3 regions of the Bacillus sp. AFS017336 genome follow, and region 2 is predicted to be linked to each of the others. Evidence: predicted binding sites of a transcription regulator. Region 2 holds the regulator's gene; each other region holds the start of a gene.
What was found. Region 2 encodes Rex, which represses fermentation and respiration genes when NADH is low (regulators of the CRP and FNR family bind a similar motif). Its sites were predicted from a motif close to TTGTGAAATATTTCACAA; they were not measured.

Region 1: the regulator Rex is predicted to act here: its motif matches at 2,726-2,743, upstream of CN601_RS11295 (L-lactate dehydrogenase).
Region 3: the regulator Rex is predicted to act here: its motif matches at 4,523-4,540, upstream of CN601_RS04220 (cytochrome ubiquinol oxidase subunit I).

What each region holds. Positions count from the first base shown of each region.
Region 1 covers NZ_NUCO01000020.1:232,596-238,537, forward strand. The annotation lists gene CN601_RS11280 (ROK family glucokinase) at 1-430, opposite strand, end outside; gene CN601_RS11285 (YqgQ family protein) at 493-696, opposite strand; gene CN601_RS11290 (M15 family metallopeptidase) at 801-1,526, opposite strand; gene CN601_RS11295 (L-lactate dehydrogenase) at 1,702-2,649, opposite strand; gene CN601_RS11300 (5-formyltetrahydrofolate cyclo-ligase) at 2,837-3,403, opposite strand; gene rpmG (50S ribosomal protein L33) at 3,522-3,671, opposite strand; gene CN601_RS11310 (nucleotidyltransferase family protein) at 3,757-4,743, opposite strand; gene phoU (phosphate signaling complex protein PhoU) at 4,852-5,505, opposite strand; gene pstB (phosphate ABC transporter ATP-binding protein PstB) at 5,531-5,942, opposite strand, start outside.
Region 2 covers NZ_NUCO01000149.1:9,033-14,974, reverse strand. The annotation lists gene tsaD (tRNA (adenosine(37)-N6)-threonylcarbamoyltransferase complex transferase subunit TsaD) at 1-290, shown strand, start outside; gene CN601_RS25195 (ABC-F family ATP-binding cassette domain-containing protein) at 508-2,433, opposite strand; gene CN601_RS25190 (redox-sensing transcriptional repressor Rex) at 2,595-3,221, shown strand; gene CN601_RS25185 (CPBP family intramembrane glutamic endopeptidase) at 3,264-3,935, opposite strand; gene groES (co-chaperone GroES) at 4,209-4,493, shown strand; gene groL (chaperonin GroEL) at 4,552-5,942, shown strand, end outside.
Region 3 covers NZ_NUCO01000009.1:142,667-148,608, forward strand. The annotation lists gene CN601_RS04195 (amino acid ABC transporter substrate-binding protein) at 1-217, shown strand, start outside; gene CN601_RS04200 (amino acid ABC transporter permease) at 234-875, shown strand; gene CN601_RS04205 (amino acid ABC transporter ATP-binding protein) at 888-1,541, shown strand; gene CN601_RS26490 (hypothetical protein) at 1,570-1,788, shown strand; gene CN601_RS04215 (cytochrome d ubiquinol oxidase subunit II) at 2,042-3,058, opposite strand; gene CN601_RS04220 (cytochrome ubiquinol oxidase subunit I) at 3,110-4,441, opposite strand; gene CN601_RS04225 (MATE family efflux transporter) at 4,756-5,942, opposite strand, start outside.

The DNA.
Region 1 (5,942 bases), on a different contig from region 2:
CGCCGACACCTGTTCCTAACGTCACCATTACAACGTCTTTAGCACCGTTTCCAGCACCCTTCCACATTTCCCCTACTGCAGCTATATTTGCATCATTATCAACAATTACGGGAATACCAGATTCCTTTTCTAAAATTTCTTTTAAAGGAAAATTAACCCACCCTAAATTTACTGCTGCAAATATTAATCCATCTTCAAGGCGAACTGAACCTGGTGCACCAATACCGATTCCAGCTATATCTTCTTTTGTTTTATTCATTTGGTTTAGCTTTTCTTCAATCGCGATCGTTATTGTTTTTGGAATATGCTTACCACTATCTGATTTATCAGTTGGCACTTCCCATTTATCTATGAATTCCCCGTTATCTGTTAATAATGCCAATTTAATACTTGTCCCACCTAAATCTACGCCTACAATCATTTTATCCATTTTGCCTTCTCCCTCCGTTGTGAAATCGCTTGCAATTCGATCCTAAAAAAAAACGATTTTCTTCAAACCGTCTTATTTTTAATTACATCCATCTCTTTTTTTAAGATCAACGTTGCCACTTGTAAATCTTTTATATCTAAAATATTTGCCAAAAATAACTCTTTAAGCTCATCTTGCATTAACATCAAGTCTGCTAATCGATCACCTGTATATATAAAGGTGCCATAATTCTTTAGAAATTGTTGAATATCATATACGGATTTCATTTTTAACTCCTACTATTTAATCTTTCTAAATATGTAATTAGTATAAGTTGGAAACAGTTACTCGTCAATGTGAAATACCAAACAATCATATATTATTTAAGTATTTAATGATTTGGTTTCATGACTTCTTCTAAAACTAAATTATTTTTATAAAGATAGGTTGCGTATTTGATTCCTACATATCTTATATGCCATGGTTCATAGTCATATCCTGTCATTTCAACCTTATCTTCTGGATAACGAATGACAAACCCACATTCATGTGCATGCTTTGCCAACCATATCCCTTCCTTTGTTTTTCCAAATCCCTGCTCTAGCTTATTTCCAAAGTTTGGCGACGATACATCAATTGCTAATCCAGTTTGATGTTCACTTGTACCGGGAACAGCACTAAAGGATTGTGTCCAATCTTCTCCATGAATTTGTACATAATAATTATATAAGCTTTTTTGTCTTTCAAAAGAACGGTATGCGGAAACTGGTGTCAGTTCAATACCATCTGATTCAGCTTTTTCAAATAATTTTTCTAATGCATGGCCTGCTTCTTTTCTCATTAAAGTTTTATCTTTACTAACACCATGTAACGGAACAATGGGATAAATTAAATCAGGCGGTCCATATCCATCTGGAAGCTTTCTTTCTTTATTCACTAATACTAAATCTGATTTAGGATTTGTGACCTCTAATAAGCCATTCTCAGCTTCTATAGCTGTATGATTATAATTTGGGAACACCAGTGAACGTTTTGCTTCATTTGTTTGAGGTTCATTGTTTACACTATTTTGGTTCCTAATAAAAAGAGCTAGTCCAACAATTGTGATTAATACCATTAATAACAAGACGAACTTTCGATTTATTTTTTTCAAAACAGCCTCCCTCTGAACAGTTATCGTTAACTTAACAATATTAGAAGATAGAATCTCTTTCAAATTACACGTTAATGAAATTATTCTTCTTTTTCTATAAAAAGACCTCTTTCAATTGAAAGAGGTTTTTTCGTACTGCTTACAAAATAGGTTCCATCGTTTTTCTTAATGTCTCAACTGAATTTTTAAATTGTCGTTGTTCTAATTCATTTAAATCTAATTCGACGATTTCACGAATTCCGCCTCTATTTAAAACCGCTGGAACACCGATATAAATATCATTTTCTCCATATTGACCTTCTAAATATGCTGAAACAGTAATAATACTATTTTCATTTTCAAGTATTGCTTTAGTTAACCTAACTAATCCCATTCCAATACCGTAGTATGTTGCACCTTTCTTCTTAATAATATGATATGCAGCATCACGTGTATTTAAAAAGATTTCATCAAGCTCTCTTTGACTATATTTCGGATTTTTCTTTAAAACATGGTGCACTGGTGAAGTACCAACAGTTGTTTGTGACCAAACAGGAAGTTCACTATCCCCGTGTTCACCTATTATATATCCATGGATATTTCTTGAATCAACATTAAAATAATCTCCTAGCATATATCTAAAACGTGCAGTATCTAAACTAGTACCTGATCCGATTACTCTTTCTTTCGGTAATCCCGAGTATTTCCAGGTTGCATAAGTTAATATATCAACTGGATTCGTAGCGATTAAAAAGATACCGTCAAAACCAGAAGCCATAATCTCTCCAACGATACCTTTAAAAATCGAGCAATTTTTCACCACTAAATCTAGTCGTGTTTCTCCAGGCTTTTGTGCAGCTCCAGCTGTAATAACGACTAAGCCAGCATCTTTACAATCACTATAATCTCCAGCCCAGATTTTTGTTCTAGAACTGACAAAAGGTAAACAATGACTTAAATCCATCGCGTCTCCTTCTGCTTTATCTTTGTTTAAGTCGATCATAACTAATTCTTCGGCAATACCTTTGTTTAACATTCCAAAAGCATAACTCGCTCCAACTGCGCCTGTACCAATAAGTGCGACTCGATTAATTTCTTTTTGTAACATTAAATCCACCTCATTAGTGTTATAAAAGTGTAAGTGATTGGGACTTTTATATTATATATGTATATCCGCTTAAAGTTTGTGAAACATTTTACAAATTTGTTACAATAAACATTAAAAACAAATTTTCTTTAAGGAATAGCGGTTTAATTCATCATTTATTTTAAACAAAAGGTGTCGCTTTATGCACTTATTGGAAAGCTTGTATTATTTCTGATTCTGTTATGATGAAAGGTATTTTAATGTCATGTTTTTCTGTTGGTAGCTCATTAACGATTTGAATATCATACGCTAAAGCTAAAAGAGGCTTATTATAGTCTTCTAAGTAGCGATCGTAATAACCGCCGCCATAGCCTAATCGTTCTCCTTTTAATGTGTATGCTACTCCAGGAACAATTACTAAATCAATCTGTTCCTTTTCTATTTTCTCGCAATTTTCTTCAATCGGCTCCTGTATACCAAAATAGCCTTCTTTTAAATCTTCAAACGAACTGATTTTATAAAAATCCATTTCTCTTGTTTTGTGATTACATTTCGGTACAACAACCGATTTATTCTCATTCCAACAAGTAGCTATTAAATACTTAGTATTTATCTCGTGCTCCATCGGCATCGTTGTTGCAATTATGTTTGCATCCTTTAATTGTTTTGTACTAAATAATGTTTCTATTATTTGCTTCGACTTTTTCTCTCTGTCTAATACTGAAATATTTTTCAAATTTTTCATCATATTATTTCTAATGTCTTTTTTTTCCATTATGGCCTCCTAAGGTCAGGATTAAAGTTTCTATCAATAGGATTAAATATTAAAATGACGTTTCTAATTAGATTATAAATTTTTATATAAAAAAAAACAGTAGGAAAATTCCTACTGTTTATTTTGTTTCGCGATGAACTGTAACTTTTTTAAGTCTTGGGCAATATTTTTTAAGCTCAAGACGGTCTGGGTTATTACGTTTATTTTTAGTAGTGATGTAGTTACGATCTCCGCATTCTGTACATGCTAAAGTAATATTTACGCGCATTTTATTTTCCCTCCTGACATAGTGACATAATCAGACTTGTATATAATAACATTCTTTCAAGATAATTTCCATACTTTTTATTGATTCATTGCATTTCTTTTGATTTTTTTTTTATTGAATTATGTACAAATTTATTTTCATAATTCAGAGTATATTTTTGAAAGACTGCTTGATGCTGTAAAACGCTCCCCTGATCGATTCTAATATTTGAGCTAATTGATACGTACGGACCAATTACACAGTTTTCTTCGATTGTAACATCATTGCCAATAATTACTGGAGAAACAATCTTTACATTATTATTAATCGTTACATGCTCACCTAAAAAAATTCGTGGTAATATTTGAACGGCCGGAATAGGCAAGTTTAATTTTTCTTCAATCCAATCTACATTTAGCTTTGCAAAGCGTCTAGGAGTCCCATAATCAATCCAGTAACCTTCTAAATGATAAGCATTCATACTAATATTATTTTTTAACATCAAAGGGATTAAGTCATTACTAATGTCAAAATATCGATTTTCTGGAATTTGAAATAATAATTCCGGACTCATAATATAAATCCCGGTATTTACTAGTTTACTAATTTCACTACCCTCATTAGGCTTCTCAATAAAATCGATTATTTGTCCATTTTTCACTTTTACATTTCCATAAGATCCACAATTTTCAACTTGTTTTACAAACATAGAAAATTTACTCTTATTTTCTAAATGATTCTTTAATGAGTCTCTAATTTCTCCATCAAATAAAATATCACCATTCACTAATAGAAAGGGCTCATTGAGAAAATGCTTAGATAATCGCAAACAACCAGCTGAGCCTAAGCTTTTTTCTTCTATAATATAATCAATTGAAACATTTTTTAATTTCATCGCGTTAATTGTTTCAATTATGGCTTGGGACATATAATGAAGCTGAATTATAAACTCATTAAACCCCAATCTTGTTAGATGTAATAATAAATGCTCAATTGCCGCTCTATTTGCGATTGGTAATAGTGGTTTAGGAATGTTGTTAGTAATTGGTAAAAGCCTTTGACCGTATCCTCCAGCTAAAATAACAACCTTCATTTGTTACCACCCCAAAATGTTATACTAGTTAAAGAAGTATGCTTAATATTACATAAATATGACAAAAGGGCGTCCAGTAAAATATGAACTGAACACCCTTTTATTATTTTATTGATTTAATAAATAATGCTTACCTTTTACTAAATAGTAAATGTTCTCTGCAATATTAGTTGCATAATCTGCAATTCTTTCAAGATATCTACAAATGAATGCCATTTGCAAAATATTTGCGACATGCTCAGGCGACTCAACAATACTTGACATTAAATTTCGTACAGTCGTTCCATATAACTCATCAACTAGATCGTCAATTTCACCAATCTCTTTTGCAGCTTGTAAATCTTCAGTTCGGTATGCTTCTGAAGCTTTTGTTAACATATCTAAACCAAGTTCATGCATCTTTTCGATATTTTCTATAGGTAAGTTTTCTTGACGGCCACGAATACGAATTGTCGACTTTGCGATATTTACTGCATAATCTGCAACTCGTTCAAGGTCATGGGCAATCTTAATTGCTGTTAAGTTTCTTCTTAAATCTACTGCAACTGGCTGTTGTCTTGTTATTATGACTAAAATTAATTCATTAACTTCTTTTTCCAATTTATTGATTCGCTCATCTTCATCAATGACTTCTAAAGCTAATTCAATATTTTCAGTTCGGAATGCATCCATACTCTTAACTACAGCTTTTTTTGTTTTCTCGGCTAGCTCGATGATCATTTCTTGTAATGATTTTAACTCTGTTTCAAATTGATTTCTCATATTATTGCCACCATTTCCCCTTCTATTAACCGAATCGTCCAGTAATATAGTCTTCTGTGCGTTTATCTTTAGGAGTCGAGAATAGTTTATTTGTATTTGAGAACTCAACTACCTCACCGCTTAAGAAGAAAGCAGTTTTATCAGAAACACGTGCTGCTTGTTGCATATTATGAGTCACGATAATAATACTAAAATCTTTTTTCAAATCATTGATTAATTCTTCAACTTTTAAAGTTGAAATAGGATCTAATGCCGATGTTGGCTCATCCATTAAAATAACATCAGGCTCGATTGCAAGGCAGCGTGCAATACATAAACGTTGTTGTTGTCCCCCTGACAAGCCATGTGCATTCTCATGTAAACGATCCTTAACCTCATCCCAAATCGCAGCACCTTTTAAACTTTTTTCAACAATTTCATTTAATGAGGCTTTATCT
Region 2 (5,942 bases):
AAGCAAGTGTAATTGAAGTAATTGTTTCAAAAACGATTAAAGCTGCAAAAGAATATGATGTGAAACAAGTTTTATTAGCAGGTGGAGTAGCAGCTAATAAAGGATTAAGAGCTTCATTACAAAATGAGATGAATGACTTAAATGATATAGAATTAATTATACCGCCATTATCACTTTGTACAGATAATGCAGCGATGATCGGTGCAGCTGCTTTTATCAGATTGAAGCAAGGGAAACTAGGTAATTTGGCACTAAACGGTAACCCTGGCTTAGATTTAGAGAATATGTAAAAAGTACTTATTCACAATTTTTTTAATAAAATGTGGATAAGTACTTTTTCTTTGTTAAAAACTTATTAAACCTTGTGCACAAAAATGTGTATAACATTGCTGTTTTTCTGTGGATAATGTGTATAAACCTGTGTAAAAGCTAAAATATAGCAAAAGTTATGTGGATAAAAATGTAGATAAGAAAAAACGGATAGCAATCAGCATATCCGTTTAATCATTACTCTTGTAAGTTTTCCCATTCTTCCATTAGGTCTATTAACTTAGCTTCTAAATCATTTTTCTTACTTGTTAATTCGTGTACTAATTGAAAGTCTCCGTAAACTTCTGGTTTGCATAGTTCTAGTTCGATTGTTTCTATATCAAGCTCAAATTGCGAGATATTGCTTTCGATCTCCTCAATACGACGCTGAGTTTGACGAAGTTTTTTCTTTAATTCTTTGTCTTGTTGATAATCAGAAACTGGTTGAGATGATTGTTTAACTTGTGTTAACATAACTTCTTTTTCAGCTTGTTCTTTCTCATATGCTTCGTTTTTCTTAAATTGGTAATAGTCATAATCACCTAGATAAATTGATAATCCTTCTTTTGCTAGTTCGAAAGTTTTTGTGGATAATCTGTTCATAAAATAACGATCATGTGATACAAACAAAATAGTCCCAGGATAATCTAATAAAGCATTTTCTAAAACTTCTTTACTATCTAAATCCAAATGGTTGGTAGGCTCATCAAGAATTAGAAAATTAGCTTTTTTCATCATAAGTTTTGCTAATGCTAATCTTGCTTTTTCTCCACCGCTTAAAGAGGTAACGATTTTAGTCACATCATCGCCAGAAAATAAAAAATTCCCTAATATTGTTCGAATCTCTTGTTCAGGCTTTAATGGATAATCATCCCAAAGTTCATCTAATACTCTTTTGTTAGATGTAAGCTTAGCTTGCTCCTGGTCATAATAACCGACCGAAACATTTGCACCAAAATCAATTGTTCCTTGTAATTTATTTAAATCACCAATAATCGTCTTAAGTAATGTCGACTTTCCAACACCGTTTGGACCGACTAGTGCAACACTATCTCCTCGGTTCAATACAAACTTCATTGTTTGATCAATTGTAGGGATGCGGTTATATCCAATAAATAAATCTTGTATTGAAAGGACGTCATTTCCACTTTGTTTTTCAATTGCAAATGAAAAATTAGCTGAAGAATCTTCTCCAAGTGGCTTGTCTAATCGAACCATTCTGTCGAGCTGTTTTCTACGACTTTGTGCTCTTTTTGTAGTTGAGGCACGTGCAATATTACGTTGTACAAAATCTTCAAGCTTAGAGATTTCTTCTTGTTGTTTTTCGAACTGTTTAAGCTCTTGCTCATATTGAGCAGCTTTTAAATCAAGATATTTACTATAGTTCCCAACAAAACGTTGATGCCTACGATTAGATATTTCATAAACAATATTTACAACTTGATCAAGGAAATATCGATCGTGGGATACAATTAATACCGCACCAGGATAAGATTGTAAATAACGCTCTAACCAACTAAGTGTATCAATATCCAAGTGATTTGTAGGCTCATCCAGTATTAATAGATCAGGCTTTGTTAATAATAGTTTACCTAAAGCAAGTCTTGTTTTTTGCCCACCGCTTAACGAAGAAATTTTTGTTTCGTAATCTTCATTACTGAAACCTAAGCCGCTAATAATTGAACGAATATCTGCTTCAAACTGATAACCGCCGTTTTCTTTGAATGTATATTGAAGATGATCATATTCATTCATTATCTTGTCATAAACAGGCTGATTAGAATAGACTTCTTCTTGAGTCATTTTTACTTCTAATTTTCTCATATTTTCCTGCATCTCAACTAAATGATTAAAAACAGAATAATATTCTTCCCATATCGTTTGATCACTTTGTAATCCAGTATTTTGGGCTAGGTAGCCTACAGTAACGTCCTTAGGCTTATTTATCTCGCCTCCGTCGTAAGACAATTCACCAGCTATTATTTTGAGTAATGTAGATTTTCCTGCGCCATTACGACCAACAATCGCAACTCGATCATTCGTTTGAACTTCTAATTTTATATTTGAAAGAATAATGTCACTACCAAAATACTTTGAGACATTATTTACTTGTAAAAGAATCATGGATAACACCTCATTGCAAAATTTTTTATCTGAGTAACTGTAGACTGTCAAAATTCTTAAATATAGTGTATATTTTACATTAGAACAAGTACTTTATTACTAAAGTAAAGCTAAATTACACACCATAGTAAAAAGAATTACAGTAAGTGGGGGATTAAAAAATGGACTCGGAACAAATTAAAATTCCACAAGCTACTGCTAAACGTCTACCTTTATATTACCGTTTTATAAAGAATTTGTCTTTATCAGGTAAACAAAGAGTTTCTTCAGCAGAGTTAAGTGAAGCAGTAAAGGTAGATTCCGCTACGATTAGAAGAGATTTTTCTTATTTTGGAGCACTTGGAAAAAAAGGATATGGATATAACGTAAATTACTTATTAACTTTTTTCTCGAAAGCGCTTAACCAACATGAAGTGATGAAAGTTGCATTAATTGGTGTAGGTAATTTAGGGACTGCATTCTTACACTATAATTTTATAAAAAATAATAATACTAAAATTGAAATGGCATTTGATATTGATCCAAATAAGATTGGAACTGAAATTGGTGGAGTACCTGTCTATAATTTAGATAATTTAGAAGACGTAATGAATGATGATATTCAAATCGTTATTTTAACTGTACCTGCACCTGTAGCTCAATCAATAGCAGATCGATTAAATGGAAAAAATATAAGAGGAATCTTAAATTTTACTCCTGCTCGAATTAGTGTACCAGAACATATTCGTATTCATCATATAGACCTAGCGGTTGAACTACAAACATTGGCATATTTTTTACAACAATAAAATTAGATTAATTTAAAAACCCCCAAAATATTGGGGGTTTCTTTAATGTAAATTTAACTGCTGAAAAACTACAAATGTGTTCATTAACATATGTGTTAAAATTGGAACGATAATTGAATTTGTACGTTTGTATAAATAACAAAATACGAAACCAATTAGGAAGTAAGATAAAAAGAATGGTAAGTCGCCATGCATAAACGAAAATATTGCTGAACTAATCCCAGCAGAAATAATAAATGGTAAGCGATTATAAAGCCTTTTGAAAATGATTCGGCGGAAAATTATCTCTTCTAATATCGGTGCTACTAGACTTGGTATGATAATAAATGCAGGATTCAGTTTAGCAATATTTAAGATATTTTGAGTATTTTCAGAGCCTGTATGTAAATTGAATACATAAATTAAAATGATATTACACACAATTTGAGTTGCCATCGTAATGAAGTAACCTAAAATTACCCAATTTAATATTGTACGATAGTTATGCTTAAAATTCTTAATTCCTTCAAAAATGGGCTTATGTAATAAAATCAGTATAATAATTAAACCAGTTATGAAGCTAATACAACTCCATAAGGCCACCGCTTCAAGGGAAGCAGTCTTCTTTTCCACTCCAGCGTATAAATTACTATTTAATAAATAGGGAACCCCAAATGCCGCCGAATATTGAATAACAGCATAAGTTAAGATAATCAATAAATCTCTAGTTTTCAATAAGATAGCTCCTTTGTGTTGATATTTTTCATAACCCAAAGGTTGATAACAACATGTACATTATTTTACTCGTTTCTTTAGTTTCTTAAAAGAAATTTTCGTTTTTTATTTTACATTTAATTGTAAAGATAAAACTGATTATATTTCGACAAGAAAAGTGCCTGCTTCAGACTTGCAAAATTTTTTGATATTATTTAAACTAATAATTGTGTTAGCACTCAATATTAATGAGTGCTAAAAAATAATGATTTGATTATTGAGGAGGTATTACACATGTTAAAGCCATTAGGTGATCGTGTTGTAATTGAGCTTGTTGAGTCTGAAGAAAAAACTGCTAGCGGTATCGTGTTACCAGGTAGTGCACAAGAAAAGCCACAAGAAGGCAAAGTTGTTGCAGTAGGTACTGGACGTGTACTTGAAAATGGTGAGCGCATTGCTTTAGAAGTATCTGTAGGTGACCGCATTATCTTCTCTAAATACTCAGGTACAGAAGTTAAGTACGGTGGTACTGAATACCTAGTACTTCGCGAAAACGATATTCTTGCAATCATAGGTTAATAAAATAAAATACTTAAATTAAAAAATAAATTTTTTATATTATAAGGAGGTCATTTCAATGGCTAAGGACATTAGATTTGGTGAAGAAGCTCGTCGCGCAATGTTACGTGGTGTAGACGCTTTAGCTGATGCTGTAAAAGTAACATTAGGACCAAAAGGACGTAACGTAGTTCTTGAGAAAAAATTCGGTTCTCCATTAATTACAAATGACGGTGTTACAATCGCAAAAGAAATCGAATTAGAAGATGCATTCGAAAACATGGGTGCAAAATTAGTTGCAGAAGTTGCTAGCAAAACGAACGAGATTGCTGGGGACGGTACAACTACTGCGACAGTTTTAGCGCAAGCTATGATTCGTGAAGGTCTTAAAAACGTAACTGCTGGTGCAAACCCAATGGGTATCCGTAAAGGTATCGAAAAAGCAGTTGCTGTAGCAATTGAAGAATTAAAAACAATCTCTAAACCAATTGAAGGTAAAGAGTCAATCGCACAGGTTGCTGCAATTTCTTCAGCAGATCCAGAAGTAGGACAATTAATCGCTGAAGCAATGGAGCGCGTAGGTAACGACGGTGTTATTACACTTGAAGAATCTAAAGGCTTCACAACTGAATTAGAAGTAGTAGAAGGTATGCAATTTGACCGTGGATACTCTTCACCATACATGGTTACAAATTCAGAGAAAATGGTTGCTGAATTAGAAAATCCATATATCTTAATTACAGATAAAAAAGTAACAAATATTCAAGAAATCTTACCGGTACTTGAGCAAGTTGTTCAACAAGGTAAGCCACTATTAATCATTGCTGAAGATGTTGAAGGTGAAGCACAAGCAACAATCATCGTAAACAAATTACGTGGTACTTTCAACGCAGTTACTGTTAAAGCTCCTGGCTTTGGTGACCGTCGTAAAGCAATGTTAGAAGACATCGCAATCTTAACTGGCGGTGAAGTGATTACAGAAGAATTAGGATTAGATCTTAAAACAACTAACATCACTCAATTAGGTCGCGCTTCAAAAGTTGTAGTAACAAAAGAAAACACTACAATCGTTGAAGGTGCTGGTGAAACAGCATCGATCCAACAACGTATCGGTGTAATCCGTGCTCAATTAGAAGAAACAACTTCTGAATTCGATCGCGAAAAATTACAAGAGCGTTTAGCTAAATTAGCTGGCGGTGTAGCAGTAATCAAAGTTGGTGCTGCAACTGAAACTGAATTAAAAGAACGTAAATTACGTATTGAAGATGCATTAAACTCTACGCGTGCTGCAGTTGAAGAAGGTATTGTAGCTGGTGGTGGTACTGCATTAATGAGCGTATACAATAAAGTAGCTGCAATTGAAGCAGAAGGTGACATAGCGACTGGTATCAACATCGTATTACGTGCACTTGAATCTCCAGTTCGTCAAATCGCTACAAATGCTGGTTTAGAAGGATCTGTAATCATTGA
Region 3 (5,942 bases), on a different contig from region 2:
TGTCGCAGATGAAACATTAGCTCGTTACTATATGAATAAAAGAGGACAAGACAAATACAAAATTTTAGACGATAACTTTGGTGAAGAAGAATATGGAATCGGCGTTAGAAAAGACGATGATGCTTTACTTAAAAAAATTAACAAAGAAATTGATGCTATGAAAAAAGATGGCACTTACGACAAAATTTATAAAAAATGGTTCGGTACATTGAAATAAAAAGGAGATTATGATCATGGAACAAATTACATCTTTATTACCTTCCATGCTTGATGGATTAACAGTAACGCTAGAGGTTTTCTTAATTACTCTGGCGTTATCAATCCCACTTGGAATCGTTATAGCACTTGGAAGACTTTCAAATATAACAGCAATCAAATCAATAGTGAGTTCTTATATACTTTTAATGCGTGGTACACCACTACTTTTACAAATAATCTTTATCTTTTTCGGTTTACCATTAATTGGAATTGTGTTTGACCGCTTTACAACAGTAATTATCGCGTTTACATTAAATTACGCTGCATATTTTGGTGAAATTTTCAGAGCTGGCATTCAATCGGTTGATAAGGGGCAATATGAAGCAGCTGAGGTTCTAGGCTTAAGTCGCAGCCAAACATTTAAACGAATTATTCTACCTCAAATGACAAAAAAAGTACTACCTCCTGTTTCGAACGAGGTAATTACGCTGATTAAAGATTCAGCACTTGTATATGTAGTTGGACTAGACGATATGCTTCGAGTAGCTAAAATCGCTTCTAATACTAGCGCGTCACTACTCCCTCTTGTTTTTGTTGGAATCATCTATCTGCTATTAACAGCAGTATTAACTACATTATTTAAACGTTTAGAAAATCGATATTCATATTATAAATAAGGAGAGACTTATATGTTAAAAGTAAATAACTTAACAAAACAGTTTAATAAACAAACAGTATTAAATGAAGTCTCTTTTGCAGTCAATAAAGGAGAAATCGTTACCCTTTTAGGACAATCTGGAGCTGGAAAAACAACAATTCTACGTTGCATTAATGGCTTGGAAGGTTTCGATGGTGGATCAATTGAAATAGATGGTCAAATCATTAAATCTAAAAAGGATCTCTTAAAAGTACGAAAAAACGTCGGTCTCGTTTTTCAAAACTATAATTTATTCCCTCACAAAACGGTGATCGAAAACATTATTGAAGCGCCAATGCTTGCACTAGGAATGAATAAAGAAGAAGCTATAAAAAGAGCGATTAGTTTACTAGAACAAGTTGGTCTTAGTGAGAAAGCAAACGCATATCCAAACGAATTATCAGGTGGTCAACAACAACGTGTAGCTATTGCTAGAGCATGTGCACTACAACCAAAAATTCTTTGCTTCGATGAACCTACTTCGGCTTTAGATCCTGAACTAACGAATGGCATTGCTGAGATTATGAAGAGTTTAGCAAAAGATGGAATGAGTATTCTAGTCATTACTCATGATATGGAGTTTGCAAAGAATGTCTCGACTCGCACTCTCCTTGTAAAAGAAGGAAAAGTTTTAGAAAGTGCCTAATTAAGGTGGCTACTAGATGATATTTTGAATGATTTTGCTTAGATTTACACTATTTTCTTATATTCAACGTACTAAAATTGTAAATCTAGGTAAAATCGACTTCATTTTAAGTGAATTTAGCTTCTTATTTGCAGCTTCACCTTTTTTATTTGCAGTTTTGATATTTTTAATTGCAGGTTCACGTAATTTATTTGCAGTTCTTCCATTTTTATTTGCAGTTCCATTAGTTTATTTGCACTTTTGCTAGATTTAATTGCAGTTTCACCCGATTTATTTGCACCTTCAACATCATTACTACCTAGGGAATTTATTTGCAGTTCTACTTCATTATTTGCACCACCATAAAAAAAGAGGCCACAATAAAATATTGCAAACCTCCCCACAAATCAATGAAAAAACTTACTAATAAAGGATAACCCCATTATTAAAGCGACGATAAAGCATAAAATAACTAAACGTTTTTCATGTTTATTTGAAGAGTGCATGTCATCTCCTCCGCTCTACTTTTTCCCTTGAATATATTCGGCATCAAATAAAAATAGTTTAAATAAGAATAGCAATGATGGTACCAGTAGGAGTAACCCTAATAAAAATACGGTTACTAGCATTGTTCCGGACGTTTGATTTGTATAGCCGTTATAGATTGTTATATATGGGTCTAAAATATATGGCAAGTGTGCTGCTCCGTAACCGAAAAATGCGAAGAAGAATTGGAGCATAACAAAGATAAAAGCTGTTCCGTAGTTTCGTTTTATTAAAATTAAAGTTGATGCAATCAGAAAGCAAATTAGTGAAAGTAAAAACATCCACCAATAATGGTTAATGATATTTTGATAAAACCTAGTATTGTTATCTCGTAATCCTACAAATACAAGGAAGCTTGATAGGATTGTTGGAACGGTCCAAAATAAGGCGTATTGTCGTAAAATTGCTAGAGCACTTTCATCCTTTGCTTTACTAGCGTAGTATGTTAAAAATGTTGCGCTAATATATAAAACTGAAATGATTGCAATGATTACAACACTCCATGAATAGATGCTTGTTAATAAATTTTTAGCTAAAAATTGAACGACTCCGTTTTTTTCAAAAATATACCCTCCACCAGAGATCGTTAGAACTGTACAAAGTGATGCAGGTATTAACAAGCCAGTCGCTCCGTATAGGAATAAATATACTTTATTATCCTTTGAACCGTAGTTTGAAAATGCGTAGAATGATCCTCTAATTGCTAACAGTACTAGTGAGATACTACCTGGGATTAATAAAGCTGTACCGTAGTAGAATGCAACACTTGGAAAGAATCCAATAATCCCTACAAAGAAAAATACAAAAAATACGTTGGTAATTTCCCAGACTGGTGATAAATATCTACTAATTAAATTACTTATTAAATGATCCTTCTTCGTAACCTTTCCGTAATAAGCAAAGAATCCTGCACCGAAGTCAATTGATGCAATGATGATATATCCATATAGGAATGTCCATAAAACGATTATTCCTAATAACTCAATATTCAAAGAAGCTCACCCTCCTATTCATCAGCTCTGTTCAAACTTATTTAACAAAGCCTATTTTTTTAAACGATATTGAAGTTCATCTTCGGGTGGATTATGAATGAACATTTTTCGAATTACGATTGTACAAAACACTCCTAAAAATACATACAATACAAAAAATAACCAAAACATTCCGCCTAGTCCTTTGGCTGTTGTGGCCCCTTCTGAAACCTTCATATATCCTCTTAATATCCATGGCTGACGGCCAACTTCAGCAATCATCCATCCTAGTTCGATATTAATCATCGCTAGGGGTCCGGTCATTGCTAGTCCACGTAATAGCCATTTATTGTGCATCCAATTTTTCTTTTTAATTGAAAATACAACAAAAATAAAGGTCATCGATATAATTAATCCAACAAAGGTCATCTTAATATCAAATAAATAATGTATGTATAAAGGTGGGGTCTCATCTTTTGGAAATTCATTTAAACCAATTACTGGTGCATTGAAATCTGAAAAAGATAAAAAGCTTAATAATTTAGGAATGCGAATTTCATATTTTACTTCATGGGTCTGATCGTCTAATGTTCCGAATAAGACAAAGTCTGCCCCTCTCTGTGTTTCAAAGTGCCATTCGATTGCAGCTAACTTTTCCGGTTGGTATTTAGCAAGAAATTTTGCTGAGACATCCCCTGTTATTCCAGTTAAAACGGCGAATATTAAGCCTAATGTAGCCGCTAATCGTAGACCTTTTCGTGTATATTCTGTATTCATTCCTCTTAATATTTGAATTGCAGCGATCGAAGTCAATATGAGAGCAGATGCAACATATGCAGTAACGATTACATGCAATGTTTTTGATGGTGCCGCTGGATTAAACATTGCGGCAATTGGATCGACCGTTTTAATTGCTCCATTTTTCAAGGTAAAACCTTGTGGCGTATTCATAAATGCATTTACGGTAGTGATAAAAAATGCTGACAAGGTCGAGCCTAATATAACGGGTAAAATAATTAGCCAATGATAAATAGGCTTTTTGAATCGATCCCAGGTATATAAATATATTCCAAGAAAGATTGCTTCAAAAAAGAAAGCAAATGTTTCCATAAATAACGGAAAACTAATAGCCTGACCTGCAATTCTCATAAAGCTCGGCCATAATAAAGATAGTTGTAGACCGATACACGTTCCAGTAACTACTCCAACTGCAACAGTAATGGTGTAGCCTCTAGCCCATCTCCTTGCCATTAACGAATAATGTGGGTCTTTTTTTAAAATCCCCAATCCCTCAGCAATCGCAATCATTAATGGGATCCCAACACCAATCGTTGCAAAAATAATGTGAAATACTAGTGTCATACTTGTTAGTAATCTACTGAGTGTGACATTATCCAACTCCATCTGCTATCCCCCCTACACTGTAATATCTTATTGTCCATTGGAATTAATTATTCTAAACAAATTTTTACTAATGTTACTATTTTGTGAAATTCATCACTCTATATACTTTTCATGTTCGCATCTATAAAAGTATGTTCCTCTAACAATAAAGGTATACGTTAAGTTACGGATTAAGAAGGGTGGAAATAAAGAAAGAAAAATTGGCGAAGACAGGCCATAGTTTTACTTTTGCCTGAATTAGAAACTACGTCTATTTTTCTTTCTAAACGGGAAAAAAACCACGAGAAATTATCTCGTGGTTTACGCCCTATATATTAATTTATTAATCGGACGATGCGTTTCTTTTTCCAAGAAAATTTGTAGTAAAAATAGTTTAGACAAAGGCCAACTATAAAGGCTGCCGGATATCCTACCCAAATTCCTTTCATTCCGAGATGTGTGTAATGAGACAATAGATAGGCTACTGGTACTTCAATACACCATATGACGAAAATGCTAATTAGAGTCGGCCAGAGAACTGCGCCGCTTGCTCGCATTGTTGACGTCAAAATAAATGAATGGCCAAGGATTAAATATCCCCATAAAGTGATCATTAATAAACTATTGGCAATGTGAACTGTACTTGCGTTTGTTAAAAATAAATTTAAAATCGGTTCTGAGAAAAGATAGGTTAATAAAATGACTATGCCACCAAGCACATAGTTAAGTAGTAATCCTATTTTAATAACTTGGTTTAATCGTTCAAACTGATTCGAACCAATTGACTGAGCAGCAAAAATTGAAACTGCAATACCAATACAGATTGACGGCATCTGAACATAGCTTAACAATTGATTTACTACCCCGTAAGAAGCTGTAGCATTTGATCCATAATGATTAACAAACGTAATAACGGCGATTTCTGAAATCGAAAGAAAAACCATATTTATACTAGTCGGTATACCAATTTTTAAAATTAATTTTAATAGTTCAAAATCCATTCGTAAATATTTTCTAATTGATGAATCAATTCTAAGAGGATGCTTCGTTTTAGATAAGTAAATAATTAGAACGATACATGTTAAAATCGTTGAAACAACTGATGCATACGCCGCTCCGTAAATTCCTAACCTCGGAATACCGATCCATCCAAATACTAAAGGCGGTAACAGAGCAACATTTAAAACTGTACTCAATACTAGAAAGTAAAATGGAGTTTTCGAATCTCCAATACCTCTCATGAGAGTCGTATAAACCATATAGATAAATAAAACCGGTATTGACCAAAATAAAATCGACGCATAATGACTACTTACATTAAGAATATTTTCAGGTGTCCCTATTAATTTAAGTAAATCTTCAATAAAAAGATTACCAATAATAGCTAAGGCGACAGCAAGAATTAAAGTAAAAGTAAGAGTCGTTCCAACAATTGCTTTTAACCTCTCATCAAACTTTGCTCCATATGCCTGACCGATTAAAATTGAACTACCAGATCCAATTCCAATAATAAAAGAAACCA